DNA from 3 places in the uncultured Bacillus sp. genome. Region 2 is predicted to be linked to each of the others. Evidence: predicted binding sites of a transcription regulator. Region 2 holds the regulator's gene; each other region holds the start of a gene.
What was found. Region 2 encodes LexA, which represses DNA repair genes until DNA is damaged. Its sites were predicted from a motif close to CGAACATATGTTCG; they were not measured.
Positions count from the first base shown of each region.

Region 1 (6,958 bases), on a different contig from region 2:
CAGCGCAGTCGTCAGCAGGGCAAACGGAATCGAGTTCATTGAAATCCAGCCAATGCCGATCAGAGCGAAAGAAAGAATCAAAAGCATCTTATCGTGAATGAAGAACACTGACATAAAGCCAAGTCCGCCAAGAACCAGACCTAAACGATACATCGTCTTGCGCTGGTTTGGCTTGGTCTTTGACAGAACCATTCCCCACAGTACGGCTGAAATCGACTGAACCGCGGATAAAACACCGAACCAGTTGCCGGCAGCCTGATAGCCAGCCGTTGACGGATCAGTTACATTCCAGACATTCTTTGCAACAGCACCAGTACCGTAAGTCCAAAGGTATTGGAACGCAAACCAACAGAACATCTGAACGAGAGAGATCTGCCAAAATGCCTTAGGTGCGTTCTTCAGCAAAGTTGCGAAACTAAGCTTTTCTTGATTGGCTGCAATATCAACGCCATGGTACTTGGCATAGTCTTGAGGGTTGTATTCATGAACTTTGGCCAGCGTGAAGATACTGGTTAAGAGCAGTACAGCTGCGCCCAGGTAGAAGGTCCAGATGACTGAGTTAGGCAAGGAGCCCTTCTTAGCAGTATTGGAAACCCCTAAAAGCGTCATGATGAATGGCATTAAGGTTGCTAGAATTCCACCCATGTTAGAGAAGATTTGTTGCCAGGACCAAGTAAAGTCTTTCTGATCCTCGTTAACCATATCACCAATAATCATCTTGAATGGCTGCATGCAGACGTTTGAAGACAGATCCATGAATAGAACCGCAATTGCACCAAACCAAAGCGCGGCTAATGAACCATACCCGAAACCAAATGATCCCGCGTTGGGCAGAAGGATCAGAACCAAAGCCGCAATTGGTGCGCCGACCAAAAGATAAGGCATCCGACGACCAAATCGATTCCATGTTAAGTCAGAATACTTGCCGACTAATGGTTGAACGATCATTCCCATCAGTGGCGGCAAAATGAAGAAGAAGCCAAGCTTGGTCGGATCAGCACCGATTGTTTGAAAGATTCTTCCCATTTGCGAGCTTTGCAGCGAAAATGCCATGTTAACGCCGAAGAACCCAAAAGTCATGGCAAACAGGGTACTTATTGGCAGACTCGGCAGTCCCGTAGTTGTTTTTTGATTTTCCATATTACTTGTTACCTCTTTGAACTGAATTCATATACTTTAGCTTCATATGGACGCAGAGTTTCTCCCATGACATTCTCGTAGTTGCTTAATAAGAGCTTGCCTTGACCAGCCGCGTATTCTCGCTTGATTGTTTCCTTAGTAAAGTTGGCTACTACAAGCAGCGTTGTTTCTCCATCATCACGCGTGTAAGCAAAGACCTGCTCATCCAATTCGTTGCCATTGACCAACGCAAACTTTCCTTCTGTCATTACTGGCAAGTCATGGCGCATTTGAATGAGTTTCTGGTAGTGATAGAAGACGGATGATGGATCCGCCAGTGCCGCCTTTGCGTTGATCTCTGAATAGTTGGGATTGACCGCGATCCAAGGTTCAGCATCCGAAAATCCGGCATTCTTGCTGTCATCCCATTGCATTGGCGTTCTGGCATTGTCCCGAGAATGAATTGCCAGATATCTGCTCATTGTCTTTCCATCAACCAGATGCTCTTCGTCAACCAGCTGATGGTAGGCATTAATGCTCTCCAAATCACGATAGTCAGACAAAGAGTTAAAGGTCGTGTTGGTCATTCCCAGTTCCTCACCTGCGTAGATATAAGGCGTGCCTTGCAGACAGTGCAGCATTGTTGCCAACATTTTAGCCGAAACGACACGATATTTTGGATCATCATTGCCAAAACGGGATACGACGCGTGGCTGATCATGGTTGTTCCAGTAAAGCGAGTTCCAAGCCTTACCATTCAGCTGAGTCTGCCATTTCACCAGGTTATCTCGCAATTCTGGCAGACTGACTTTTTTGTCGCTCCATTTTACTAAAGCTGGGTTGTCGTTATCGTCTAAGCCGACATGCTCAAACTCAAAAACCATGTTCAGCTCAGTCTGTTCAAGGTTGGCGTACTTCTTGGCATCATCTGTTGTGGCACCAGGCGTTTCGCCAACTGTTACCAAATCATGCTTGGCCATTACAGCTTGATGCATTTCTTGAAGGAATTCGTGCATCCGATGACCATTGGCAACAACCGGTTCGACATCGCCATACTGCATTCCGGGCGCGGTCGGAACGTCTTTGTAGACAGCCGGTTTTGAAATTAAGTTGATGACATCCATTCGAAATCCATCGACACCGAGATCTGCCCACCAATTCATGATGTCGTATACCGAATGACGAACGGCTTCATTTTCCCAGTTTAGATCCGGCTGCTTTACAGCGAACAGGTGAAGGTAGTATTGACCGCTTGTCTCATCGTACTGCCAAGCTGAACCAGAGAAGTATGATCCCCAATTAGTTGGTTCATGGCCATCGACTGGATCACGCCAGATATAATAGTCACGGTATGGATTTTCTTTTCCTTGGCGGCTTTGCTTAAACCATTCATTTTCATCTGATGAGTGATTGACCACCAGATCCATCATTATTTTTAATCCAAGTTCATGAGCCTTTGTCAGCAGCTCCTTAAAGTCGGTCAATGAGCCAAAAGTTGGATCAATTGCCCGATAATCACTGATGTCATACCCATTATCAACGTTTGGCGAACGGTAGATTGGATTGAGCCAGATAATATCAGCACCTAGTTTTTTAATATAGTCAAGCCGACTGATGATTCCTTTTAAATCACCAATGCCATCATGATTGCTGTCTTGAAAACTCCGTGGATAGACTTGGTAGACAACTGAATTTTGCCACCACCATTTTGGTGTATATGCCATTATTATCATTCCTTGTAAAAAAATTAAAAATAAAAGTTACGCAAACGTTTGAGTAAATGCTAAAATAATAAAAACGGCATAAGTAACCGTTTTCACGGAGTATTATAAATACAGCTAACTTAAAAAGTCAATAACTTTTTTTGAAAGAAGGATCCCGATGGCCACGATTAAAGACATAGCCAGACTAGCAAAAGTAACTCCATCAACCGTCTCTCGCGTATTAAACCATAGTGGGGGATACAGCGAAAAAACTCGCCGTCGGGTTGAGAAAATTGCAGATGAGCTACACTATCAAAAAAACGAAGCTGCCGTTAATCTGGTTGCACAGACCTCAAATCTGATTGGAGTAATCGTAACCAATGCCACAACGAGCTTTGCCGCCCCCATTATCGACAGCATTGAAGATTGGGCCTACCAAAATGGCGGAAGAATTCTCTTGGCTCACTGTGGCTTAAATGACTCTGAACGACTGAAGACATGCCTAAATCTAATGGCTGGGCGCAAAGTCAACGGTATCATTTCAGTTTCGGTTCAATTTGATGAGAACAATCTGAAACTACTTGATCAACTGCAGCTGCCATTAATTTCTCTAGGCGTCAAAGTTTCCAACCAACCAATGATTTCCATCGACAACCTAAAAGCCGCCACTACAGGGACCAATTATCTAATCAGCCGCGGATACCAACGGATTGCTCTGATTGCCGTAGATACCAGCGACCCGCAAACTGGGAGAACGCGTTGCGCAGGATATCAAAAAGCAATGGAGTCAGCTGGACTTACACCATCTATTATTCCCGGCGACTACTCGTTTGCAGCAGGAAAGCAGGCCGCAGAACTTCTTTTAGCAAAAGGAGAACTTCCCGAGGCAATTTTTGCAGCCAGTGACGATGCCGCAGCCGGGGTTATCTATGCCGCTCAGGAACACGGCATTAAAGTACCTAAGCAATTGGCAGTTCTGGGTTTTGACAACTCATCAGTAGCCAGTATGATCTATCCGGGAATCACAACGATTGATCAGCCATTCAAGCAGATGGGACGGTTGGCAATTGAACACTTGACCAACCAGAATGTTTCTTCAGTTGAGTTGCCATATCAAATAAAGGAACGTGGCTCTGTTGCCAAATACAATTCAGCTCAGTCATAGTGCAGTTCTGGCAATCAAAAACAGGCTCGTGGAATCTCCACGGGCCTGCTTGCCGTATTGTTACTCTCAAACCCTTTATCATCATTTCCATCTTTACGAACACTCATTCGCACATTGTAATAGAATGCAAACAGAAGTTCGAGGAGGGCAGCAAGATGGACTGTTCAGAAGAGCCGCGGGGAATTTTCCTGGTCATTGATAACAAATCATTCTATGCCACGGTTGAGTGCACTATGCGCGGGCTGGATCCGCTCACCACGCCGCTCGTAGTCATGTCAGAAGCCGAAAATACCAATGGCGGGCTGGTGCTGGCATCATCTCCAATGGCCAAAAAGCTTTACGGCATCTCCAACGTCAATCGTCAGCGTGATCTGCCGCACGACAACCATTTGATTGTGGTGCCGCCACGGATGAATACGTACATCGAAAAGAACATTGAGGTCAACAACATCTATCGCGAGTTCATGGCTGATGAGGACCTGCTGCCGTATTCGATTGACGAGTCGATTCTGGACATCACTCATTCCTGGAAACTGTTCGGGGATGATCCAATTGCGGTCGTTAAAAAGATCCAAAAGACCGTTCATGACCGCCTGAAGCTGGTTACCACGGTAGGCGTGGGCGAAAATCCGCTGCAGGCCAAGATTGCGTTGGACGTCTATGCCAAGCATGATCCACGCTTCATTGGCGAGATTACCTATGACACGGTCAAAAAAAAGATCTGGTCCATCCCTAAGATCACTGATGCCTGGGGCATCAACGAGCGAACCGCCAAACGTCTTGCCGGACTGGGGATTCATTCCATGGCTGAGCTGGCTCATGCCGACCCGTTCATTCTCAAGGAAAAGATGGGCGTTATCGGCGCGCAGCTGTACGCCTCTGCCTGGAGAATCGATCGCACCGACCTCGCTGAGGAAGTCCTGCCAAAAGACAAGAGCCTGGGCAATTCGCAGGTCCTACCGCACGATTATACGAGAGCCGAGGAGATTGAAGTCGTCATTCGAGAAATCGGTTCACAGGTAGCTTCTCGGCTCCGCGCGCACGACAAGCAGGCAGGGGGCGTGTACCTTTCAATCGGCTATTCGCTGAGCACGCCAACGGAAGAAACCGGCTTTGCCCACTCGCTGAAGCTTTCCGATTCAACGGTCGATTCAAACCTCATCAATGGGCAGCTGCTTTATCTGTTCTATACATACTGGGATGGAGTATCGCCGGTTCGCCGCATCAGCGTGGCCGCGACTCGCTTGGCTGACCGCTATGGCGAGCAGCTCGATCTGTTCAATCCGCCCAAATACGACATGGTTAAGCTGGAAGACACCGTTGACGCCATCCGCAAACGCTTTGGCAAGACGTCAATCATGCGGGCGTCTAGCTTGGAGAAGGGTGGCACGTTTATCGAAAGAAGCCAGTTGGTAGGAGGTCATGCCGGTGGACAAAGCTTGGAATAAAGAAACCGAAAGCGAAAAAATATGTGAGCGAATCAAGCGCTGCTTCACCAATCGCTGGCGCACCAGATACTGGGTCTCCGTGGTCTACTATGAGCCGGAGCATGGCTATAATCTGTTTCTCAACATTCAGCCGCGCAACGCCTACAGCCGGTCCATCCCCATTGCTCGACTGGCTGATTGTGATTATTCTGAGTTGCTTGATATTATAACTGATGTTCGTCAAACGTATCATTTCACGCTCAACTACCTAAACTTTCCTGATGACCAGGTCCGCAAAATGAGGAGGAACTTTCGATGAGAATGCAGTTTTACGATGATCAAGAGGCTGACAAGGTGGCCACGCAGTTTTTTAAATGGTAGATTGCAAGAAATAACCGTGTTTCCTTGAATTTGTTGAAAAACTATGTGATTATGGAAGCGTATTCAAATGCCGTGAGGAGGCTACTATTTATGAATAGACAATTTGATTTCTTAATGCCAAGTGTTAACTTCTTTGGTCCTGGTGTTATCGCCAAGATTGGTGACCGTGCTAAGATGCTTAACATGCACAAGCCACTGGTCGTTACCCAAGAGAGCTTGGAAAAGATCGAAAACGGCCCCGTTGTTCAAACGATTGAATCACTGAAGAAGGCTGGCGTGGACTACGCCATCTTCACCGGTGTTGAACCTAACCCAAAGATTCGTAACATCAAGGCTGGTAAGAAGATGTACGAAGAAGAGAAGTGTGACTCCATCATCACTGTTGGTGGGGGCTCTGCTCACGACTGTGGTAAGGGAATCGGTATTATCCTGACTAACGGTGATGACATCACTAAGTTGGCCGGAATTGAAACGCTGGACAACCCACTGCCACCTCTGATGGCTGTTAACACCACCGCCGGGACTGGTTCAGAATTGACCCGGCACGCGGTTATCACGAACGAAGAAGACCACCTGAAGTTCGTTGTTGTTTCCTGGCGTAACATTCCGTTGGTATCCTTCAACGACCCAATGCTGATGCTCGGTGTGCCAAAGTCAGTTACTGCTGCTACCGGTTGTGACGCCTTTGTTCAAGCAATCGAACCATACGTTTCTGTTGACCACAACCCAATCACGGACAGTCAATGTAAGGAAGCTATCCAACTGATCCAAGAAGCATTGCCAGAAGCTGTTGCCAATGGTCAAAATGTTGAAGCACGGACCAAGATGGTTGAAGCTGAAATGCTGGCCGGGATGGCCTTCAACAACGCCAACCTGGGTTACGTTCATGCCATGGCTCACCAACTCGGTGGTCAATACGATGCTCCACACGGTGTTTGCTGTGCATTGCTGCTGACCACGGTTGAAGAGTACAACCTGATTGCTTGCCCAGATCGGTTCGCCGAACTGGCCCGGATCATGGGTTATGACACCACCGGCCTGACCACCATGCAAGCTGCCGAGAAGTCAATCGACGGGATGCGTGAAATGTGCAAGGCAGTTGGTATTCCATCATCCATCAAGGCAATCGGTGCTAAGCCAGAAGACTTCTCATTGATGGCTGA
Region 1 covers NZ_CATYRA010000024.1:272-7,229, reverse strand. The annotation lists gene Q5C82_RS20450 (SLC45 family MFS transporter) at 1-1,140, opposite strand, end outside; gene Q5C82_RS20445 (alpha-glucosidase) at 1,149-2,843, opposite strand; gene Q5C82_RS20440 (LacI family DNA-binding transcriptional regulator) at 3,001-3,987, shown strand; gene Q5C82_RS20435 (Y-family DNA polymerase) at 4,143-5,435, shown strand; gene Q5C82_RS20430 (hypothetical protein) at 5,416-5,733, shown strand; gene Q5C82_RS20425 (iron-containing alcohol dehydrogenase) at 5,886-6,958, shown strand, end outside.
Region 1: a site for LexA is predicted at 4,084-4,097, ahead of Q5C82_RS20435 (Y-family DNA polymerase). Genes of this name have one in related genera too.

Region 2 (12,649 bases):
TATTATACAACATTTACATCTCTTTTTCTTCGGTTTTAGACAAAATTTCTTTCTTTCACCGGATTTAGCCATCCATAACGCTTCGAATTAAAATCCATAGCCAGAAAGCAAGGGCTTACTTTTCTCAACACTTCAAAGAAAATCGTTTCTGCCTCGTAATCCCCAGAAGCCACTAATTCTATCATGTGCTCCTTCATCATAAACGTCGCGTGGCCTTTTGCTTTCGGCAAAGCTAATCTATAAATATAATCCAGCTGCCTGTAATCCGTATTGTTTAAATTCATTTTTAACCGCTGATGCATATGTAAAATCGGGATTGGCTGTGTAATATATTGAATCTGTTTCTCTGTCATTTCATACTGCTGCTTTGTCAGGCTTGTCCAATGATAGTCTTGAAACAGCTCAAACATAACCGATTCCCGCCCGAAATAGTGATTGGCAAACTCCTCTTTTATCAGGTACGTATAGTAGTGACGTTCCATCTTTTCATCCCCTTTTCCAGCAGCATTTCATTTGCTCTCTATTATACAAAAGAAGAAAAGAAAGAATTGTCTATTACTGTTAAACAGCCAATACTATTTTTGTCGGATAAACAAGAAAAAGAGGATGATTTGACTCATCCTCTTTAAAAGACTTTTACTTATTGATTAATGCTTTAACTCGGTTCACTACGTTTGGAACTGAGAAGCCGTATTCATTGATGACGGTTTCGCCAGGAGCAGATGCACCGAATCGGTCTATGCCGAGCACGTCTCCTTCAAGCCCTGTGTATTTGCCCCATCCAAATGATGCGCCCATCTCAATCGCAAGGCGTTTTTTCACATCTGCAGGAAGGACAGTGTTTTTGTATTCAACAGATTGTTTATCGAAACGGTCCATTGAAGGCATGCTGACAACAGAAACATCGATATTTTCTTTTGCCAATTCAGCTTGTGCTTCAATCGCAAGACCTACTTCAGAGCCTGAAGCGATAAGAAGAGCGTCAGGTGTTTCGTTTTTAGATTTAGAAACGACATATGCACCTTTTTCTACTCCTGCCAATGCTTCTTCAGCTGTTTGGTCAATCGTAGGAAGGTTTTGGCGTGTCAATACTAGCGCTGTTGGCTGGTCAGTGCTTTGCACTGCAAGCTTCCATGCTGCCGCTGTCTCATTTCCATCTGCAGGACGGATCAAGGAAAGGTTAGGCATCGCACGGAGTGAAGCAAGCTGTTCAACAGGCTCGTGCGTCGGGCCATCTTCACCTACCGCAATACTGTCATGTGTGAAGACATAAGTGACAGGAAGACCCATTAACGCTGCAAGGCGAATCGCCGGACGCAGGTAATCAGAGAAGACAAAGAAAGTTCCGCCGAATACACGCAGTCCGCCATGGAGCGCCATACCATTTAAGGCTGCACCCATCGCAAATTCACGAACACCGAACCAGAAGTTTTTGCCTGAGTAATCAACCGCTGTAAAATCACCGGCATTTTTAATTGTCGTTTTGTTTGATCCCGCTAGGTCAGCAGATCCTCCGACAAAGAATGGAATTTTTTTCGCAAGTCCGTTGAGAACTTCACCGGAAGAGGCGCGGGATGCCAGGCTGCTTCCTTTTTCATAAACAGGAACCTCTTGATCCCAGTCCTTCGGAAGCTCTCCTTTGATTGCCAGCTCAAGCTGTTCAGCAAGTTCAGGATAAACTTCTTTATATTTAGCGAATTGAGCATTCCATTCTTGTTCTTTTTTCTCTCCTGATTCTTTAACCGCTGCAGCAAAATGCTCATATACTTCTGACGGTACGTAGAAATCTTCTTCATACGTCCACGCGTAAGCTTCTTTTGTTAACTTGCTTTCCTCTTTACCAAGCGGAGCACCGTGAACACCGGATGTGCCGGCACGGTTAGGTGAACCGAAACCGATTGTCGTTTTCACTTCAATTAATGTAGGTTTCTTTTCATTTTGGCGTGCTTTTTCGATAGCTGCTGTTAATTCTTCGATGTTGTTTCCATCCTCAACATAAAGAACTTCCCAATTCATTGCTTCAAAACGCTGTTTCGCGTTTTCAGAGAATGAACGGTCGAGATCTCCATCGAGAGAGATGTCATTAGAATCGTATAATACGATCAGACGGCCAAGCTGAAGATGGCCTGCGAGTGAAGCGGCTTCAGAAGAAATGCCTTCCATTAAATCACCATCACCGCAAATACTGTATGTATAATGATCGACTACGTTAAATGAATCGCGGTTGTATGTTTCCGCTAAATGGCGTTCAGCGATAGCCATTCCGACCGCCATGGCAATTCCTTGCCCGAGCGGACCAGTTGTCGCATCCACACCGGCAGTATGCCCGAATTCCGGATGTCCAGGTGTTTTGCTGCCCCACTGGCGGAATCCCTTAAGATCTTCGATGCTAAGATCAAATCCGCTTAAATGAAGCATGCTGTATAAAAGTGCTGACCCGTGTCCAGCAGATAAAACAAAACGGTCACGGTTAAACCAGCCAGGGTTTGCCGGACTAACGTTCATAAATTTTGTCCACAGCGTGTATGCCATTGGAGCGGCCCCCATTGGCATCCCTGGGTGACCAGAATTTGCTTTTTCAATAGCGTCTATTGAGAGTGTGCGAATGGTAGCAACTGATTTCTTTTCAATTGTATCCATAAAAATCCCCTTCCTTATGTGTTGTACCCTTACATCATAAATGTCTGACGACTTTTTCTCAACTGTTTCAGCTTAAATTCGAGAGAAACTTGTTGAATTTTGTCACATAAGAGTTTTGCTCATAGTATATGCAAAAGAGGAATACGATATTTCCGTATTCCTCTCATATTAGTGAAGTTTGTTATTTCTTTGTTCTTTTTTTAGCTTTTCTGGTGTTACATCATTGCCTTCTGGGTCAATGATTTTCACACTTTTTAACGTGTTTTTCATAGAAGAGCGAAAACCTTTCAAGTACTCTTGACGGAGCCTTTGCTGTTCGGCTTTTTCCTCTTCTGTCATAACGCCAGCTTTGGCTTTAGCAGCAAGTTCATTAATTCTGGCAATTTTAGCGTTTGAAATCATGTTAAACTCCTTTATTGCATTTTGTCTATATAGTACTAGATCAAAAAGAGTTTTACAACTGATTCACTCGGCTGTCTCATCATTCTCTATGTATTCCTGATACCGCCGGTGGACGGTCGCTTTAGACACATCATAGCCAAACCCTCTTAGCGTTGCCGCAATTTCTGCGAACGTCAGTTTATTCGCTCTTAGGCGGACGATCTCTGAGATTGGGACCTCTATTCTTTCTTTTCCGCTGTTTTCATGTTGGTTTTTCAGGTTTTTTTGCGGTTTAAAACCGTTTTTTACTGCACGCTTCATTCCCCGCTTGATTTTCATGTTGTGAATTTTTCGCTGATACTCTTCCACTATGCTGACGATCTCCAGCACCATCGAGTCAGCCTCCGATAACTCCAGTTCACCTCTGTGAGCCGTTGTATAGACTTGCACACCTTCTCTGTAGATACAATGGAGCAGGGCGATTTTTGCATTTCCCCGGCCGAGCCTAGTCTCATCCTGAACCAAAATAACATCGATTCCCGAATTCTTGATCTCATCAAGCAGCTCAAATACACCGTCCCGATCAATTTCATATCCGCTGGCTTTTTCAGAAATTACTTTGACGACTTCCATGCCGTTCTCGGCTGCAATGGCCGTTAGCTCCTCCATCTGCCGCTTTAATGATGTTTCCTGCTGTTCTTTATTTGTGCTTACGCGGGCATATATGAGTGCTTTCATTTTTTCTATCTTTCCTCTCTATCTTACAGTTGCCAATTCATATGCATCCTGATGCTTCTTTTTCAATGGAATCACCAACTCATCTCCCGGCTGGATATCAGACGTCTGCAGATGATTTTTATCAGCTACCCATTCAATAAAATCGTTTTTGTTTATCTTTTTTGTATCTGCTACCTGATCAGCAATTGACCAAAGTGTGTCGCCTTGCTGGACTTTTATTTTAGCATACTGATTAAGCTCCTGACCGCTGCTTGTATATGACAGCAAAAGGATAACCGCGCTCAAAATCACTGAGAATAGACCGACAAAAATAATAGATTCTTTACTCATGACCATAACCTCCAACAGGAATGTTTGTTCGCTTTTTTATAATTTCAGTATATACGAACAAACGTTTCTGTCAATTGTTTTTTCGAACCTATGTTTGTACTGTAAGGAAAATCATGCTATAATCTTCTTAAAATCGACGTTTTGAGGTGCGAAAAATGACGAAGCTATCAAAAAGGCAACTTGATATCCTCCGTTTTATTAAAGCAGAGGTTAAATCAAAAGGATATCCGCCTTCCGTGAGAGAAATCGGAGAGGCTGTTGGGCTTGCGTCCAGTTCAACTGTCCACGGCCATTTGGCCCGTTTGGAAACAAAAGGGCTGATCAGACGGGATCCGACAAAACCTAGAGCAATAGAAATACTTGATGAAGAAGTAGACATTCCGCAAAGTCAGGTCGTTAATGTACCGGTCATCGGGAAAGTCACGGCGGGATCTCCTATTACAGCAGTAGAAAATATTGAAGAATATTTTCCGCTTCCTGACCGTATGGTTCCTCCGGACGAGCATGTATTTATGCTGGAGATAATGGGAGACAGTATGATTGATGCTGGTATTCTCGATAAGGATTATGTCATCGTTAAACAGCAAAATATAGCGAACAACGGGGAAATTGTAGTTGCGATGACAGAAGATGATGAAGCTACGGTAAAACGTTTCTATAAAGAGGATACTCACATTCGCTTACAGCCTGAAAACCCAACGATGGAACCTATCATCTTGCAGAATGTCAGCATTCTAGGGAAAGTGATTGGCGTGTTCAGAACCGTCCATTAACCTATTGATCTATCAAATGCATGAAATAACCCCCTCTTCCTTTACGGAGAGGGGGTTTATTGTACAAAAAAGCAGGCTCGCCCTGACTTTTGGGTGCGAGCCTGAATAGGAGGAAAAAGAACATCATGTTTACACCATAATTATCCACCAAACAATTGTTGAAGTCAAGAAATTTTCTTTCCTTCAGGAAACTTTTATAAAAATATTGTCCGTTTAACACATTAGACGTTATCTCCTTAAAAATGTTTCATTTTCTTAGGTCGTGGAATGATGCAGCTTCATGTTATTTAAGGAGCGCGGCAATTGAAATTTAATGAAAATTTAGTACACAGTATAGTTGGTTCAACATTTCTAAAAAAACAGCTCACTTTTCTTGATCAACGTGAGCTTCAATCAAAATGTAAATACTGTATACCATAACTGCCCTTTACCCGAACACTTGTGCAGTTTTCTGAGTGTTCTTCTGCAAATATACGGTATCGGTGAAATGGATCGATAGAAACCTTATCCTGAGCACTAAAATCAAACCAGCTGCCGCTGAATTGCTTCGTGCTCAGTGTGGTATATTCTCCCGTAAGCCTCATTCGCTGAAGTTTAATCTCAACTGAACAAGTATTGGCTCCCAAGATCGTAAACTGATAGCCTAAAATATAGTCGATCGCCGGAACATCACTGATATTTTCCAGAACAAACGATTTTGTGCTGTCATTTAAAATAAAGTCTGTTTTGTGATCAAAATCTAAAGCTGACGCATGGGGACTGGCATTGCCAAAAAAACACATCAAAACTGCTGTTAAGCCTAAGATTTTTATTTTCAATCACATCCCTCCTTTACCATATTTTAACCTTACATAAGATTTATGTATATGTTCTGTGTAATATCAAGAGGTCGTTCAATCATAAAAATCCATATGTGTTTTATCCTGTTTATAATAACGAAGCCTGTCTTGAAGGGTTCCTGTATGAAATTCAAATTTGTGACCGTCTGGATCGGTAAAATAAATTGATTTTCGATCGCGTTCATCTCGTTCTCTGCCAGGCAGAATATTGACATGAAGCCTTTTTAATCTTGCTGACATTTCCTCAAACTCATGATCTTCAATAGTAAATGCAATATGGGTGTAAGACGCCATAATGTCATTTCTCGGAATGCCAGGTTCTTCATTAAGCGCAAGCCAGATGCCATTTAAATCAAAATATGCTGTTGTTTTTCCCTTAACCAGAAGCTTGGCATCAAACACTTTTTGATAAAAATCAATTGATGTATACAGATGAGAAACTGAAAATAATAAGTGATTGATTCCTTTTATCTTCACAAATCATTCCCCCTTGAAAGCTGATCATCCATATGTACGACTTTTTCCCAAAAAAGTTTCATGCAGTCAGCAAAAAATACCAGTGTAAACAACATCGGATTGTTTACAATAATGACTGTCGAATTGAATTACTTATGTTTTTGATAATTTGTTTACAGCTAAGGGTTTTCTTCAAAAATAACAATTTAGGTGGTCAAATGAAACATATCATTGCTCTTGCTTCAAAGGTTGCTTTCACTCTCGCCCTTTTATATGTGATTTTGGACAGAGTCTATCACGCGCCCTTTTTAAGTGTGATGTTTATTGCACTTTTCCTAGGTTTTGTTTCCTATCTATCCGGTGACATGCTCGTCCTTCCCCGCACAAACAATATTACAGCTTCATTAGCTGACTTTGGGCTTTCATTCGTTATTCTTTGGGTCTTTGTTTTAACCCAAACAAGAAATGATTTCCCACCGTTTGCAGCTGCTCTACTTTCCGCTGCCTGTCTTACTGTTTTTGAATACTTTTTTCATCGGTATCTGCTAAAAAATGTGCTGGATGAAACCTTCCGAAATGAACTGTCAGCCAGGGATAACACTCTACAGTATCAAACAGAAGCCGCAGATGAGCTGTTTCCTGACGTTACGAATGAGAAGCATGAGGAATAGGAGGCTTAGCGCCTCCTATTTTTCAGTAGCTATTATTGATAAAACGGGACATCACTTCTGTAAAATCATAAAACCTCTCATTTTGAGTAACAGATCTGCTTTTTAAAGAAAAAACGCCGAACAAAGATTTTCTAAAACCTGTGCTCATTTCTAACTGGATACTCAAACCTGTTTTTGATTTATTTGCGATGTTATTCGGACTTACGCCTGCATGCGGATGATCCATACCGAGCAATACAGCAGGAAAACCGGCATTTTGCAGTTTTTCAACTAAATCTGCCGCTCTTACGCGATCTGTACCGCCGACTTCGATCTGCTGATCTTCTTCTGCATATCCGTGCAATGAAATGACATATTCATGACTTCCCGTCATTTTCAGGGCCCGAGGCTCATCAAAATGCGTGCTCGTAAGATGCAGCACTGAGTTTCCTGACGATTTTAAGCCTTCAAATAAATACAACGAGTACTCTTTGCTGAGCTCTCTCGCTATTTCACTTGTCCCGCCTTCAATACCTCCTCCGTGAATGGCTAAAACAAGAAGAGGGCTGCCGGTTTCTTTCGTAACAATGCCGTAATCAGAAGGATCTTCATTGTTTTTTAATTCCTCAAAATTCTGATATACATCTTCAGCATATATTGAAGAAATCGGAGTAAATACCATAAAAATAAACAATATTTTTACAATTTTAAGAGTTGATGGAAAACGTTTGGCTATGTTACAATCAACATGCTTCAAGGAATGGAGCAAACGGCGGAGCAGGGATACTTTGGCCGGTTTCATCTACTCCGCCTCTAAGTCCAAATCAACAGGATGTCGGTTTCTTTGAGGCTTTAGCACGAATTTCTCGTCCTCCTTGTTAAATTTTTGTTAAATTCACAATATTATATACCATTAGCCCGGGCGCTGTTCTTCCCATTTCTGAATTTATAAAAGTAAATTGGCACCAACTGCCTTTTTCTCAATTCCCATATCAAACAAAAAAACGCACCTGCCCTTTGGCCTGTGCATTTTTATTTTCGTTTCATTCTTTGTTTCTTTTCTTTATTCAGTTTCATGATGTTTTTTTCAATTTTTCTTATTTTTCGCCTTTGCGGGATTGTTTTCACTTCATCATAAACAGCGATAAACCCGCTTAATGTCACTGTTGCAATGTAAAGGGCACGCTGTTTGATCATCCGGTCAGCGTGCGTATGATCACCCGCTTCTTTTTCCAGTCTTTCGGTTATGTCTTTATCAAACAGCTGATCGACATACACTTGTTTCATTCCCACTGTAAATCCCGCAGTCAGCCAAAGAATCAGAAAACAACTGATATAAAACATCATTAAACCTTCCTTTCCCATCTAGATGCGGCGCAGAATTGCAATGTCGCTGATCTGCTCACTAAGCAACTGGCTGACGAATCCTCTTCTTTGTGTTAGGTTCTTTCATTTGGACGGACAATATGTAATGATGTAATGTACAGTTAGAAATTTTATTCCAAACAGCCACATGTGATGAACAGCGGTTAATTTGTTGTCCTGCATAGCTTCTATCAGAAAGGTTTCAGATAAAGGCAGCGGACAAGTTCCCGCTCTTGTTTGCAGATAAATCCCCTCATCCCCGGCTCCGCTTTTTCTCCGCCTGCTTGTCAAAACCAGCTTCTCATGATGATGATAAGGTTTTAAAATGCCTGTCATACTGCTGAATGGAAGCGGTAGAGAAATGTTCATATACCCTTCTCCATTTGAACGATACACTGAATATAGAGCGGTAAAAATGGTTTCGTTTTTTTCATTTGTTCTGATCCAGGCACGCACTTTTTTTCTCCCGTCACTTTTCGAATGAACACCCTTTATCGTGCTGTACATCCTATACCAGTCAGGGTTCGTCGAGAGATGTATTTGGCCAGTTCTTCTGCTGAACCATTCGTAAACCATTGCAAGCGGCCGAAACCACGTGCTCCACGTCACTTTTGCTTTTATATCATAATCAATGGTTTGTTCATAAAACGAAAGAATGACCGGTGCCAGTTTTTCGGGTGAAAAATCTTTTGACCGAAGGCTTCCCATATCATCCACGAGCCCTCTGTACTGAACGTTATTTTCAGCTTGAATGTGAGCTAAAAAGTCTGTTCCAATCCTTCTTTTTCCGTAGATACGGCTGAATGTCTTTACGCTGTCTGCATCAAAAGGCTTCGGATCTTCTATTCTCCATCCTATGAGGGCAGGCAATATAACAAAAAACGCGTTAACAAAACCGTGAATCCAAATCATCTGATTAATGGTCAGTGTAACGTCTTGCCGAAATACACCAAATGAATAAATCATCGAGAAAGAGATCGTTATCATTAGAACGGCAGAAGAAAGCCGAATAAGAAATTTCCCCGTCTTGCTGCGAAAAGCTGTGGTGAACACCAAAAATGCGTGCAGATAAAGTGCCGCCATATAGATGCCAACCGCAATGACATCAAGTGTTTTTGAATATGTGATACCAAGCGCGATCAGAAGGGGTGAAAACAATATCACCCATGTTATCCAACTGTACAACATCCGATTTTTCCTGGTGATCCTCCCGAGCAAGCCGTTAAAGATCGGGATCAGAAAAGCTGAATAATGAAAGTGGACAGCAGTCAGCAAAATGATGAGAGGGCCAAATTGCATCATCTGCAAATGTGCAGCATAAGCAAAAAACCAAAAACCTCCTCCCGCCAAATAGATAAGCCCGAACAAAACTGATGTCTCTTCGATTCTATGTATCTTTGTTTCCCAGAGGCGAAGGACCACATACAGCGCAATAAAAACTGTGTATATCCACCAGATCAGCGCGAACCCTCCGATGTCTGTCACAAGAGCCAGTACCGCAAAAAAAGCGGCTGCCGGATAGCATTTCATTAACCCAGATTCTAGAGATTGAGCAGCCCGAAGCTGCGATTGACGAAAGACAAAAGGAAGTATTCCCGGCACGAAAAAAAGAATGGATACCAAAACAAGTGCCTCTGCCACTGAGATATGGGGTGCTTCCGCTGCAAGAAATCCTATAAAGCAAAGCGCACTGATCATGCCATTTCGTTTTAACATGATTCTCTCTCTTCTTCCTGAAACATTCCATTATAAAAGAAAAGAGTGCCGAGTATTGTATTTTGGACATGCACTTGAATGGTGAAGCAATTCTTGCTTTCGTCAAACGTTTCGCAAACAACGGATGTACCGGTCAGCCATTTTGGGAGCGCTATTCTTTTTCCGCATATCAATAGCCATTGCTTTCCCGATGTAATCGTGAGAGAGCCGTCAGCAGATGCCTCGAACGCTAAAACAGACAGCAAAAGATGAGGTTTGCCGAAAAAATCAAGTATTCTATCTTCTTTTTCGTCGTATACCATAATCGCGTCAAAGTAACGGTTTTTGCCTTTAAAGAAAAATGTACGATTCCATTCTATCCCGGTATGTTCCCGATTCAAAAGACAAGCTCTATTTTGTATCGTAAAAGGAATGTCTTTGCCTCTTTCTGAAAAAAAGCACCTGAAAAAAACACCCAGCTTTAACAGCATTCTAACCAGAAAAGAACCTCCGCTTATTTCGGACATCGTTCCTGTCCCGCTGAATGTATGAGATTCATCTAATTGATATCGTTTTTGCAGCTTGGGGTGCAGCAAATGATAGTTCTTGATCGTTTTTTCATAAATCGAACTCACAATGTCACTTCTTTCTCTTTCGTTTTGTGTGCCGGGCACTAGGAAGCTGCAGACTAAGAATGCCGCTTGCCGCAGAAAACACACTCAACGGAATCCACAATACTATCTCGGAACCTAGAATAGCGAATCCTGCAAAGAGACAAGCCTGGACAACATGAATGATCCATTTTCTCTTTAATGGAATCAGCCACAAAATACCCAATCCTATCTCCGCTGTTCCTGCCAAAATGTTTGTTTCAATACCTGTAAAACCTTGAAACATCCAAAACAGACTGAAAAACAGACACATTAACACATAGACGATAGCAGATCGAATGAAGTATTTCGGATGCTTATTTTGCTCAATCCAAAGTCTTAAAACATCGAAGCTCCATGCAGTCGCCCAGCCAAGAAGCGGCCGAAATAATAAACGATCGATCCATCTTCCCGGCAGCCCGTAGGCTGTTTTGTATTGATACTGTGTTAAAAACGTCAATTTCCCGTTGTCCCGCTGTATATACTTCCAGTACCCGCTGCCATGCTGAATCAGAGATAACGGATGATCAGATCCAAAAGCCAGTGAGGAAACTCTTTCAGATGAACATTTGTCGAAAACACCGACTGTTTCTCCTGTACCCGATACCTTTAATCCAAAGCCTATCCTTGTTTCGTAAAGAAACTTCTGCTTTTCGTATGGCTGCCTATGCAAATACGTGATATTTGAAAACCGGAGGTCCCATTCCTTATGCAGCGATGGGTTTTGTGTATATGCCCAAAGCTTATCCAGATCAGATCTCATTTCGATTTCTACATAAATCGGTTTCTGTTTCACAGCCCCTCCTCCCTTCAATTTGAAGCAATTCCTATATTAGCATATTGACCATCCGAAAAATCCATTTCCTCCAAAAAAAGTATATTAACCCTAAAAACACATAGAAAAAGAAGAGATATTTGCCTTCTCTTCTTTTTAAGCATCTATTTGATTCATCACTGTGTTTTAACCGTTCCATAATCTGATGAGCGAGCTCGGGAACCACCGTTCATCATAATCTTCAGGCGATTGAAGCACCATGCTGAAAGTGACTGGAACAAGCAAAACAAACGGCTTGCCGTCAAGCAGAATGGCTACCCTGCCTTCCATTAATCCGCTTATGACGCGGTCAGGCCGTTCTGTACTCTGTACTAGCGGGAATGGACTCAAATAATTATCCTCAATTAGCTTCTCAACGTAACCTGATTCCGGCAAATGATCTATCTCAATCCCTAAAAAAGCATGATGAACGTCTTCATCATGCTTTAAAGAAGTCAAATGTAAAGAAGGTTCAGAAGAAAGCCGCCAATTACACCGGTGACTACAATCACCCAAGGAGGCAGCTTCCAATAAGCAAGCATACTAAACAATAAAGCCGCAAACGCAAAATCAATCGGATTCAAAATCGCACTTGTCCAAATCGGAAAATAAAAAGCTGAAATTAAAATTCCGACTACCGCTGCATTTACTCCTGCAAGAGCTCCCTTTAGGTTAGGATTCCTCCGCAAAACATCCCAATAGGGCAACGCACCTAAAATCAGCAAAAACGCAGGCAGGAAAATGGCAATAGCAGCTAACATTCCGCCCTGCCAGCCGCCCATGACTGCACCTAGATAGGCGGCAAATGTAAATAAAGGCCCCGGCACAGCTTGTGCTGCACCATATCCTGCTAAAAATGCTTCTTTGCTGATCATTCCAGCTGGTACAAATTCCTGTTCCAGTAACGGCAATACAACATGTCCCCCGCCAAAAACCAAGGAACCTGCCCTATAAAAACTGTCAAACATAGAAAGCCAGCGCAAATCCGCAGTTTCTCGCAGAACAGGCAGAAGAACAAGCAATCCGAAGAATAATGAAAGACACACTGTTCCGAATGTCTTAGAAATAGGGAAATGAAATGCTGATTCTTTTTTGTCGATAGACTCTTTAAATAGCAGAAAACCAATCGCTGCTGATATGATTATAATACCTGCTTGGGTAAACACAGTTTGCCATAAAAGTGAAACAACCAATGCAAACAAAGCAATCGTTTTTCGCTTAACATTAGGTGTCAGTTTTTGAGCCATTCCTGTTATAGCATGTGCAACAACTGCAACCGCTACGATTTTCAAACCATGAATCCAGCCGGCTTGCTCTA
Region 2 covers NZ_CATYRA010000002.1:234,856-247,504, reverse strand. The annotation lists gene sirA (sporulation inhibitor of replication protein SirA) at 36-482, opposite strand; gene tkt (transketolase) at 637-2,640, opposite strand; gene Q5C82_RS04775 (DUF896 domain-containing protein) at 2,809-3,042, opposite strand; gene Q5C82_RS04770 (recombinase family protein) at 3,106-3,759, opposite strand; gene yneA (cell division suppressor protein YneA) at 3,778-4,095, opposite strand; gene lexA (transcriptional repressor LexA) at 4,245-4,862, shown strand; gene Q5C82_RS04755 (hypothetical protein) at 5,252-5,680, opposite strand; gene fosB (metallothiol transferase FosB) at 5,756-6,178, opposite strand; gene Q5C82_RS04745 (YndM family protein) at 6,376-6,828, shown strand; gene Q5C82_RS04740 (poly-gamma-glutamate hydrolase family protein) at 6,851-7,609, opposite strand; gene Q5C82_RS04735 (membrane protein) at 7,840-8,154, opposite strand; gene Q5C82_RS04730 (YndJ family protein) at 8,257-9,888, opposite strand; gene Q5C82_RS04725 (DUF4166 domain-containing protein) at 9,882-10,502, opposite strand; gene Q5C82_RS04720 (hypothetical protein) at 10,507-11,313, opposite strand; partial or broken gene Q5C82_RS04715 (spore germination protein) at 11,491-11,847, opposite strand; gene chrA (chromate efflux transporter) at 11,787-12,649, opposite strand, start outside.

Region 3 (12,649 bases), on a different contig from region 2:
CGAAGCCGGGGATGGCCCGGCTTCTTTTATTGTTCATCATCAGGATTCAGAATCGCGAGGACTTGATGATCCTCCCAAACGCCGTTGATTTTCACATTTTTTCGGGCGATGCCCTCTTTATGAAATCCCGCTTTTTCCAATACACGCATGGACCCGAGATTGCGTGGCATCACACCGGCTTCAATACGGTGCAGTTTCAATTCGTGAAACGCAAAATCAACAATCAATTTGACGGCCTCTGTCATAAGGCCCTTTCCATTATGGGCTTTGTCTAAAAAATACCCGATGAACGCAGTTTGCAGCGCCCCCGGATGATTTGAAAGAGCGAAACTGTCCCGATTAATGTATCATCTGACGCTGCAAAAATGCCAAAATGATACTCTTCATCCTTCTCCAGTCTTTGCTGATACTCTCTAATTCGTTTTCTCTGACCCTCAATCGTATAATAATCGTCTGCGCGTATCATGGAGAACTGTTCGAAAAAATCTTGGTTTTCGCTTTGCAGCCGCAGATTTTCTTCCGCATCCTTTACTTCTAAGGGTCTTACATAAATTGTATTTCCTTTTAACATACATTGATCTCTCCGTTCTCATGTTGGCATTCCTCTTACATTATTCTCAGGAAACTGCAAAAATCCTTTTTATAAGAAAGAAGAAAACCAGTTTCCCATAAAGGTTCCGACATAGTTTCCAATTAAGTAGCCGAGCGTACCGACAAGCATGATCGGGGCGACAAGCTCCCGCCAACCCTTGGCAATTGCCATCGCAGCTGCGGTCGTTGGCCCCCCGACCGCAGCGTTGACAGCGAGCAGAATTTCCTCAAGCCGCACGCGGAACAATTTTCCGACGGCTAAGGAAATAGTTAAGTTGCTTATCGCAATGATAAACACAAATAATAGAATAAGAGGCGCATTGGTAACGATTAAGCGCAGATCTGCAGGAATGCCAATCACTACAAAAAACAAATAAATCAAAAAGGTTCCAAGCTCCTGAGATCCATTAAGCCTTTCAAAAAAACGCGGGAAAAGAAAAATGATGAGAACAGTTAAAGACGTAAGTATCAGATACTGATCGCCAAGCGTTCCGGTCAAAAGGGGATGAGAAAAAAGGCTTTTAAAAAAGCCGGAAATCTTCACACTAACCGCAACAAGCGCAAAAGCAGCACCGGCATTAAAAGCGATATCCTTTAAGGAAATGTCCTTCCGTTTCCAATAGCTTTCTGCACTGTTTCCGCTCTTTCCATCGGCTTTTACTTTTTCTTCAAACGGCATAGCATAATGCCGCTGAAACCATTTAACTGCAGGAATACTGATTAATATAAAAAACAAAAGCGCCATCATAACATGATCTGCCACAACGGTAGCCGACACATATTCCCCCGGCGTCTCAAATTTTGCCGCCATCGCCGCAAAGTTGATCCCGCCGCCGATATAAGAGGCGCTGATCATTCCGCCGATTTTATCTAGATAAGGAATATGCTGTTTGAATAGAAAAAAAGAGAGGATGCTCCCAAGCACAGTGCCAGCGGAGCTAATCAGAAAAATAAAGAGCAAATGCCTGCTTTCCTTAAAAATCTGCCGCACATTGATCTGAAACAGCAAAAGAGGAATCGCCAGCGGCACCACATAAGACCACACAGTATCGTATACAGACGACTCAACAGGAAGCACTCCTATATTTGTAAACACCATAGCACCTAAAAGCGCAATGATAGCTCCGGACACAGCGGACGCCCACTTAAAGCGCTGCTCCAGTCCGATGCTCACTGCCGCCCACACCGCAATAAATCCCCACAGTACCCAAACATCATCAGAAGAAATCAAAGAATGCAAAACCTCATCACCCCTATTGTTAGAAAATTAAGACATATTATAATGGCCAAGGAACGGAACAGCAAGTCCGAAAAAAAGTTTTTCTGAAAAAGCAGTTGACGAATAGAAGGGAAGGTTATATAATAGAACTTGTCAGAAAGACAACAACATACCCAGCAACACATACATATCATGATTCCGTAGCTCAGCTGGGAGAGCGCTACCTTGACAGGGTAGAGGTCGCTGGTTCGAGCCCAGTCGGAATCATAGCTTAAACCCTTGCGTAGCAAGGGTTTTTTACTTTGCTTGTTTATTGATTTTGTCATCATTTATCGAGTTGGGGACGAATTGGGGACGAAATTATTTTTTGAGCTGATTTTGAAGGGGAATTCAAAACCAGCTCTGTTTCTGTGCTAGGTTTCTAGGATCAAGTTTCCACTTTACAGTTGATGACAAAGAGGTTATTCAAGGACTGCCGTTAAATCGCAATGCAGGGCACACAGGAGACGGCACAAACGGTACCGGGAATCGTAGTAAGGCTATCGGAGTTGAAATCTGCTACAGCAAGTCAGGAGGCGCTAAATACTACGCTGCTGAAAAGTTGGCAATCAAGTTTGTGGCGCAGTTGCTCAAAGAACGCGGATGGGGTATTGATCGTGTGCGTAAGCATCAAGATTGGAGCGGAAAGTATTGCCCGCATCGCACCTTATCGGAAGGACGCTGGAATGAGGTCAAAGCGGCGATTGATGCTGAATTAAAAGCGCTTGGCGGCAAAACATCAAGTAAGAAAACAACTTCGTCCAAGACAGTGAAAAAATCAAGTTCAAGCAAAAAGAAATCATCCTTCAATTTACCTACCGGTATTTTTAAAGTAATGAGCCCATTGATTCACATCGATGCTGTTGAGCAAATTCAAACAGCGTTAGCGGCGCTGCATTTCTATCCGGATAAGAAAGCCAAAAACTTTGGGATCGATAGCTATTATGGACCGCAAACAGCTGATGCAGTTAGACGGTTCCAGCTGATGTACGGGCTGTCCGCAGATGGTATTTATGGTCCGAAGACGAAGGCGAAAATTGAAGCGTTGTTGAAGTAATATAAAAAGGCCCTCTCATAAAATGGGGGCCTTTCAGTGTTTCTTTTAAATAGCTTCTTTTAGTTGTTCTATTACACTTTTCAACCATTCTATAGGTGGTAATCCCATTGTCGGGAAATATATTTCAGCATTACACTTTATAATGTCTTCCTTTTCTTCTTTAGTTAGATCGCTATTAAGAAACTCTTCGCAATACTTTACTGTAAATAGCAAACCTTCTTTACTAATTTCCTCAATAAATTCGTCTAATGCGTGTGCTGGGGATCGGATATCTTGATGAAATGTTGCACCTAAAAAATTTTCTAATTCGTCTAAGAAATCATAACTTTCATCCATGATAATTCCTCTCTTTCTATTTGGTTGGATATCCTGTAAGAATAAAGTTACCGTTGTTATCTTTTTTGAGTATAATTTTTGCGTTTGTAACGTTTTCTACTAGTTCTGAATTTCTTGATACACTTCTGCCGATTATTTCTCCATCGCCCTTGTATCTTAACATTAATTTAGGTTTTTTAGGATCATCAATCCAATTTTCGATTTTCTTTATATTTTTAGGATCGTTTAAAACTGAATTAGCGATTCTCTCAGCGGTAGCCCTATCTTTAAAAGTAGATGAAGCTGTAATATGTGGGTTAGGATCAGTTCTCAGTCTTTCTATTAATTCTTTGTCTGTTTTCCCAACATGTTTTTGTAATAAATGTCCGCCTCTTGCTTCATGAGCAGCTAATCCGCCGCCAGGTGCGAGAGGGGTACTATCACCTTGTTTGACATTACCTGTACCCATGTTGTTAGAACTTTCAGATCTTCTGAGTACACTCTCTTTTTTATCTTCCGCAATACTTTTTAGCAGCGGAGTATTTTTCACGTTAATGGTTTTCTCAGCATCTTGAAGGATTCCTTCTAATGCAGGAGTATACCGATTGACAGGAGATTTGACAAACTGTTTTACGGACTGACCACCTTTCTTAATTGTGCCACCAGCTCCTTTCCCAACTTTAGCAAGATCTTTCGAGCCTGTTGAGACAGAGGACTTTCCACCTTTCAACAACAGGAGACTTCCGCCAAAATAAGTAACATAGTGCATCCGTGTATATGCATCTCCGTGAATCATTTTTTTATCCCAATCATCCTTCAATGTGTCAACCATACTTTGAAAGGCAGCTTGATAGTCGTATTCCAGAACTGTATCCAACACTTTTTGAGGATCCTTGTTTAAGTTGTCAATTGTCCAACCGATATTCCATCCGAGTTGAATAGCTCCTTCACCGGTATCCTTGGCAAAATCGTATACACCAACAATCGCACCTTTGGCGCCATCACCTATGATTTGCAACACTTCTTTTCCGTTATCTAAGAAAGCTTTACGCTGTTCAAGAAATGAAACAAATTCAAGCTGTTCAGGGGTAAGGTTCTCATAGCCGACTTTCTTGGCAATTTCTAAGTATTCATCCGGGTCCGTCACTCCGTCAGCTAGTTTCTTCTTTAGCTCTTTGATTTCTCGTTCTTTCGCTTCGTCTTTCTTGATCTTCAAATAAGCTTCAGTTTGTTTCTCAATATCGCCTTTTTTCTTATGTATATCACTTTCTCGATAAGCTTTGGCATTGTAATGGAGGGGTGTAGCATTCTTGCCTTTGCCTGTGGATTCCTCAAGCTTTTGGAAGTCCTTCTTGATGAATTGCTCGTTTGGCTCTGACTGGGCATATTCAGTAACAAGTGCTTCGTCCACACTACCTAGTTTGTCGACTGTTTTTTGCGTTTGTCCTCCGCATCTGCAAGTTCGTCTTTGAAGTCTTCTGTCGAGAACAAATCAAGCGGAAGAATATCGTCGATATCATTTAAAATATCTTTCATCGCTTTCTTCTGTTCAGACATAATGGATTTTGATTTTGTGTAGGCGTTAGCCAATTCATGTTCTAAGAAGGATTCTTCTATGTATGCGTCAGACAAGCTAGCGTCCTCTAAAGCGCCTGAAATGCTTGTCAAAAAAGCAATTTTCATATCAATTAGATCAATCCAATTGTCAGCCACACCCGCATGATCTTGATAAAATGCTTTGATGTTATCGGCTCCTTTGCCTGAAAACTCACTGTCATCTAAATCAGCTACAGCTTTGAAGGCTTTTTTTAGATTGATCATCTGACTTCTTAATTCTTTGTATTCTTTTGCGCGTTTATCTGCTTCAGAAAGCAGTGATTTGGCTTCAAATACTTTCATGTTCATATCCTTTCATTCATGGGGAATTAGCAACCAAATTTTACCACATGACATAAGACAAAATTAGAAAGGAATCTCTTTATATGGAAAATGAAACTTTAGGATTAGGTGTAAATACCCAAGTATGATTTAGGACAACAGAACTTTAGCAACGAAAAAGTTTGCGGTTTTTTTGCGGACATACATATTTTTTGAAATGTTAGAATATTACATAAAAGGTGTTTGAGGAGGGGTCTCGTGAATCCAGTTTTACCATCGTCTAAAGTTGGCGTAAAGATCAATGAATGGTATAAGATGATTCGTCAATTCAGTGTCCCAGATGCAGAGATTTTAAAAGCTGAGGTGGAACAAGAGATCAATCAGATGGAAGAGGATGAATATTTGCTGATTTATTTCTCATTAATGAAATTCCGTCATCAGCTTATGCTAGACTATTTAGAACCAGTAACTACACGCATAAGACCAACTATTGACGAGTTACTCGAAAAAATTGAGGCGTCAAATAAAGGGATATCCGGTTTATTGTCTTACTACTCCCTGTTTTTTCGGGGGATGTATGAATTTGATCAAAAGCAATATGTGAAAGCAATCGCCTATTATAGGGAGGCGGAGAAAGAACTTATCCACGTTCCTGATGAAATCGAAAGAGCAGAGTTTCATTTTAAGTTAGCCGAAGCATATTATGGAATGAAGCAAAGTCATGTATCTATGCACCACGTTAAACAAGCATTAGACGTTTACAATCAATATGAATTGTATAAGGTACGGAAAGTTCAATGTCTCTTTGTTATTTCAGGGAATTATATTGATTTTAAGCGTTATGAAAAAAGTCAGCCACATCTTGAAAAAGCGTTAGAGTTATCCAGAGAATTAAATAATAAAAGGCTCATTAGTTCCGCACTTTATAACTTAGGTACTAATTTTGCGGACAGAGGGGATTATCAGCAAGCAGAAGTTTTCATGAAGCAAGCTGTGGAGATTACTGAAAAAGAAAAGTTGACGAATTTGCCACATTCTTTATTTTCTTATGCAAAAATCCTTTTCAAACAAGGAAAAATGAATGAAGCCATCCAAGTAAGTAAGAAAGGGTTGTCGGCAGCTATTTATCAAGGCGATGAGCTTTTCACGAAATTACAGGGTTATTTAAAAGCACTTTATGTCGATGCAGTGGACCAACAAGGTGTTAATAAAACAATAGAATACTTAGAAAGAAACAAGAACTATTCGTATGTAGAAGACATTGCCTGTGAGACTGCAGCTGCTTACGCAAACTCTAAAGAATTTGAAACATCTTATGTTTATCATCAGAAAATGATTGAAACTCAAACACAAATTCAAAGGGGAGAATGCCAGTATGACTTTTAAAAAGAAGGTATGCCTTATCCTGGGGTTGTCATTCGTTTTAGTGTGTGGGTTTGGATCCGGCTTAACAGAAAATCAAACTCAAAATTCATTCCAAGTTACATCGGATCGTCTTCAAACATAAGCATCATCATTTCTAAAAAGCCCTTCTAAATAAGAGGGCTTTTATTTATGTGTTAAATAAACAGACAAAACGAATCGAATGAAATTTCGAATGAAATAAGATATTATGGACCGAAAACCGCCGATGCCGTCAGACGATTCCAGCTGATGAATGGACTAAAAGCTGATGGCATTTATGGACCAAAAACGAAAGCAAAACTTGAAGCATTGTTGAAATAATCTTATAGTCCTCCCTTGCTAATTGTGACATCATGTATCAAAAAATAGCCCTTTAGTAGCTTACTTTTTTTGTTAAAATGATGGAAACAGCAAGGGGGGATAATATGGCTTTACTACGCTTTATAAGTTTGTACGGAATAGCCATCATTATATTGGTGGTCATAGCGAATTTTGCTCCATTTTTGGCGATGCCGTTATATTATATTGCCATAGCTGCATTAGTCTTTCTGATTGTTTATCTGATATACCACTATACCCAAAAAAACAATGGCAGGAAAAAGTAAAATTGTAAATAAATGTATATAGAGGGGCGAGGTGAACGATAAACAGGAGGAGATTATTATGAAAAAAATATTTCTTTTTTGCCTGACTTTCTCGTTGGTATTTAGTATCTTCGGAGGAGCAGCGAGCGCAGTACCTAAACAAAAGTCACAGCAAGATATAACTGACATTAGAAATTACGTTGAAAAAACAGTTCCTTTGTTAAAATCCAACCTAGAAAATCTACCTAAAAATTCTTCTTTGGAAAAAAGTTGGAAAAACTATTTCAAATCACTACAAAAACAATCCAGCACCAGAAGCGTTTAGTAATCCAGACATATCACTTTATGATGTTTTCCCAGAAATGAAATCAGAACTAGAAAAATTCAACGGTAAAGCTTTCAATATGAACAGCTTTATGGCTGAACAAGAAAAAAGCAAATCCTATGGGGATGTGCTTACTTTTGAAACACAAAACAGTACGGTTAAGGTTTATCTAGGTGATCTGGGGGATATCCAGATACTTGAGCAAAAAACTTTAACTGACTCTCCAGACTCTGATGCAAGCGTCCAAGGCACTACAAAAACAGAAAGGACCACTGGTATTGCTTATGGACTTGGTGGACCGAAGCTCTTCACACTTTGGGCCGAAGGAAGATTTAAATATGACGGCAAAAAAGTTTGGGCTACTTATAAAGATGGCGACTATCAGCGCCACCCGATGGGGACAGCTTTGGCAATCTCTCCTAGGGTATTAGGACAAGACCGGGACGCCAGTCATGGAGGATATGCCTATAGAGAGGTTTATTCACGTATATATGTTGAATCCATTGTAGGTTTTAAATGGGCCGGGATCGTTTTAAACTCAGCTCTTGTTGAGGCGTTTATCGGGTCTACTGCAAAAGGAAGTGTTTACGGAGGCGTTAAGAAAGTGTAAAAGAAATAACCTCGCCCGAAAAGCCCGTCTCATAAGGCGGGCTTTATATAATACATATTTACTTTCGTTTTCACCCTTCATATGCCCCAACAGTTAAAAGAGACTCAAATGCAATAAAATTTGTGTCCCCTTTTAAATCCTTCACATGCAGCTTCTGTTTTACTTCATCTATGTAATGAACATTTCCTGTTACTTCTTCAATAAAACCATCTCTGTATATACTGATGAGCAGAACCGAGTTGAATTCCATCGCTTCGCAAATAGTGCGTGCCATTTCCTCCAGCTGGTATTCATCAAGAATGGGTTTTTCGATCTTCTGGACTTCTCTCTTTTTGTTTAAAAGGGCAGCCCTTTGCTCAGGTAATATGAATTTTTGTTCCCATCTCTTGTCGTAAATGCCTTGACTCATTCCGATCATCTCCTTGAATAAATTATATGGGAACAAACGTTCCTTTATCAACGGAGAAAATACTGGTAAGCCTGTGGGTTTATTTATTGGTTTTAAATGGGAAATTGTTGGCGAGTTGTTGCCCAAACCTGCCAACAATTAATATTTTTATTCAGAAGGAATCAGACATCTATTTTGAAATCCCTTGATGGATAGGTATTTGTCAGGAATAAAAATAACAGCTCAGAAGGTAATCACTACCTTGACAGGGTAGAGGTCGCTAGTTCGAGCCCATTCGGAATCATACACGGCGGTTAGAAGCGTTATAACCTTTCTAGCCGTTTTTTTATTGCGTTGACTTAGTCGATGACTTAGGCGTATTAAGGCGCAAGGTAGCGGTGAACCATTACCGTGTCTGAGCGTTTCTTATTCTATTAAATTGGAATGGGAAGCGGGGAATCGTACTGGATCATAGAACAGTCTAATAACATAAAAATCGCTTTTTCCGGAACCTTCGGTAAAAAACAAAACTTTTGACTCTATGATTTTACGTTATGATGTAAACGGTTACATTTATAGTATACTTATACTATAAATTTGTTCAAGTGGATACTGACAGGAAGGATAGAAAACAGATGAAATACATGAATACAAGACAAAAAGAGATTTTGTATCTGTTGTTATCTGAACCTGATGACTATTTAGTTGTGCAAGATTTCGCAGACAGGGTACAGTGTTCTGAAAAAACAATCCGGAATGATTTGAAAGTGATCGAGGATTATCTCAATGAGCATTCTCACGCGCAGCTCATTCGGAAACCAGGGTTAGGCGTCTTTTTACATATAGAAGAACAGGAAAGGACCTGGTTAAGCCAACAATTACATACAGAACATGTTCATTCTAGGCAGCGTACTGATGAAGAAAGAATGCTGCATATTGCTTATGACTTATTAATGAATGTAAAGCCTGTTTCCGCAAAAGAAATAGCTGCTCAGCATTTTGTGAATCGATCATCCATTAAAAAGGATTTATGTGCGGTAGAGGAGTGGCTGAAGCGATTTGACCTACATTGGTTTCTAGGCAGCGGCTTGGTTTGAAGGTTGAAGGGAACGAAAAAAATAAAAGAAAAGCATTGGCTAGAATATCTGATTTGATTGATAACACGGAGTTTACTAGCCAATTTATTAAAAGTAAGTTCTTAAGTCACGAAGTCAATTTTGTGGCGAAAGAAATCAAATCATTACAAAAAAAGCATTCGCTCTATTTCACAGATGAGACGTTTGAGAGTTTGCTGCTGCATACATTGTTAATGATCCGCCGGATCAAAATGAAGCAGCCGATCTCGATATCTCCAAGAGAACTGGCGGCAGTAAAAAAGAAGAAAGAATATCAATGGACTTTTGCTTGTTTACAACGGCTTGAGCCGGTTTTTGCAATCCGTTTTCCTGAAGAAGAAGCCGTGTATTTAACATTACATATATTGGGCGGGAAAGTTCGTTATCCATTAGAGAAAGAAGAGACAAAGGACCTTGAAAATGCAGTGCTTCCAAAGGTTGTAAGGCATTTAATCAATCGTGTTTCAGAGCTCAAAATGCTGGATTTTCATAAAGATCAGGATTTGATCAACGGATTGAATATTCATCTCAATACAGTGTTACAGCGGCTGAGCTATGATCTTTCTGTATCAAATCCTATGCTTAATGCAATCAAAATGATGTACCCTTATTTGTTTCATCTGATCATTGACGTTCTGGAAGACATCAATCAAACGTTTGAGCTTTATATCCCTGAGGAAGAGGCAGCATATTTGACGCTGCATTTTCAGGCAGCGATTGAAAGGATGCATCACAGCAGCGAGACACACAAAAAGGCGATCATCGTTTGTCACATGGGGATTGGGATGTCACAATTGCTACGGACAAAAATTGAACGGAAATGTCATCAAATCGCAATAATGGCTTGTATCGCAAAAGCCGATCTAAAGGACTTTTTAAAACAGCATGAGGATATCGATCTTGTCATTTCCACCATTGCGCTGGGACATGTAACGATTCCCCATATTGTTGTATCACCGCTTTTGGAGCCTGGTGATGAGAAAAAATTGAATGAATTTATACGTCAGCTTGATGAATCGCACTGCCAAAAGCAAAATTTCCAAATGCTGAACAATACGACTCCTTTTTTGGTTTTTTTGCAGCAAGAAGCAGAGCACCGCTACAAGTTAATTGAACAGCTGGCGATTGCTTTGTTTGAGAAAGGCTATGTTGAAAAGGACTATGCGGTTCATGCGGTGATGAGGGAAAAAATGGCGGCGACCAACATTGGGGCAGGCATAGCCATTCCTCATGCAAACGCTAAATATATCAAACAATCAGCAATCGCAATTGCCACATTAAAAGAGCCGCTTGAGTGGGGAAATGAGAAAGTGTCGCTTGTTTTTATGCTGGCTGTCAAACACGAGGATCAAAATATGACAAAGCAGCTGTTTCGTGAGCTTTCATACCTGAGTGAGCAGCCGGCCTTCGTGCAGAAGCTGACGAAAGAAACAAACGTCATGACATTTTTATCTTATTTGGATTATTAAAAGCAGGGTTCATTCCTTGCTTTTTTGTTTATATGGAAAAATGCCTTTATTTCCGGAACTTATGGTAAAAAAAAGAGATTTTAACGGCATGATTTCGGTATACAGTTGAGACAAGATCTTGTTTTTCACACTTTAAAGGAGGTTTCCTATGAAACTGTTAGCGATTACATCTTGTCCGAACGGAATTGCCCATACGTATATGGCAGCGGAAAATCTGCAAAAAGCTGCTGACAGATTAGGCGTTACCATCAAAGTTGAGACCCAGGGCGGAATCGGGGTAGAAAATGAGCTAACCATAGAGGAAATTCGGGAAGCGGACGCGATCATTATTGCGGCAGACCGCTCGGTAAACAAAGATCGGTTTATAGGCAAAAAACTGCTGTCTGTCGGGGTTCAGGACGGCATTCGCAAACCGGAAGAATTGATTCAAAAAGCACTTAGCGGGGAGATACCGGTCTACCATTCCGCTTCAAAATCGGAATCAAACAATCAACAGGAGAAGAAACAAAATCCGATTTACCGTCATTTAATGAACGGCGTTTCGTTTATGGTTCCTTTCATTGTCGTCGGCGGATTATTGATAGCGGTTGCATTAACGCTTGGGGGCGAAAAAACACCTAAAGGCTTAGTCATTCCGGATGATTCTTTCTGGAAAACGATTGAACAGATCGGCAGTGCTTCATTTTCATTCATGATCCCGGTATTAGCCGGATATATCGCCTATAGCATCGCTGATAAGCCGGGACTTGTGCCGGGAATGATCGGCGGATATATTGCAGCGACTGGAAGTTTTTATGACAGCGCAAGCGGCGCCGGTTTCCTCGGCGGAATCATTGCCGGATTTTTAGCGGGGTATGCTGCCCTTTGGATAAAAAAATTAAAGGTTCCAAAAGCAATCCAGCCGATCATGCCGATTATTATTATCCCGGTGTTTGCATCACTAATTGTAGGTTTGGCGTTTGTGTTTTTGATCGGCGCACCTGTAGCTCAAATTTTCACATCTTTAACGGTATGGCTGGCAGGTATGAAAGGTTCGAGCTCGATCCTTCTGGCATTGATTTTAGGCGCAATGATTTCATTTGATATGGGCGGTCCCGTAAACAAAGTGGCATTTCTGTTTGGATCGGCCATGATCGGAGAAGGAAACTATGAAATTATGGGACCGATTGCCGTCGCTATTTGTATACCGCCGATCGGCCTCGGGATTGCAACGTTTTTTGGAAAAAGGAAATTCGAGGCATCGCAAAGAGAGATGGGGAAAGCGGCATTCACTATGGGGCTCTTCGGCATCACTGAAGGAGCCATTCCATTTGCGGCACAGGATCCTCTTCGAGTCATTCCCAGTATTATGGCGGGTTCTATGACGGGTTCGGTGATAGCGATGATTGGCAATGTGGGAGACAGAGTAGCGCACGGCGGACCTATCGTTGCAGTGCTTGGCGCAGTTGACCATGTCTTGATGTTTTTTATTGCTGTGATTGCAGGATCTCTTGTCACTGCTCTGTTCGTCAATGTTCTAAAAAAGGATATTACGGCGGCGTCCCCTGTGCTCAGCGAAACTACACCGCCAAGTGAAGCTGCTGCGGCGAAAGAAATACCGCAGCCGACTCAAGCTGAAAGCCAAAAAGCCGGGATGGCGGAAATCAAAAAACTGA
Region 3 covers NZ_CATYRA010000003.1:62,336-74,984, reverse strand. The annotation lists partial or broken gene Q5C82_RS06115 (GNAT family N-acetyltransferase) at 27-571, opposite strand; gene Q5C82_RS06110 (DUF819 family protein) at 641-1,831, opposite strand; tRNA gene Q5C82_RS06105 (tRNA-Val) at 2,005-2,077, shown strand; partial or broken gene Q5C82_RS06100 (N-acetylmuramoyl-L-alanine amidase) at 2,241-2,906, shown strand; gene Q5C82_RS06095 (contact-dependent growth inhibition system immunity protein) at 2,952-3,242, opposite strand; partial or broken gene Q5C82_RS06090 (ribonuclease YeeF family protein) at 3,259-5,120, opposite strand; gene Q5C82_RS06085 (Rap family tetratricopeptide repeat protein) at 5,358-6,485, shown strand; partial or broken gene Q5C82_RS06080 (peptidoglycan-binding protein) at 6,711-6,824, shown strand; gene Q5C82_RS06075 (hypothetical protein) at 7,167-7,412, shown strand; gene Q5C82_RS06070 (hypothetical protein) at 7,450-8,022, shown strand; gene Q5C82_RS06065 (YolD-like family protein) at 8,093-8,431, opposite strand; partial or broken gene Q5C82_RS06060 (transcription antiterminator) at 9,046-10,994, shown strand; gene manP (PTS mannose transporter subunit IIABC) at 11,143-12,649, shown strand, end outside.
Region 3: a site for LexA is predicted at 8,461-8,474, ahead of Q5C82_RS06065 (YolD-like family protein). Genes of this name have one in related genera too.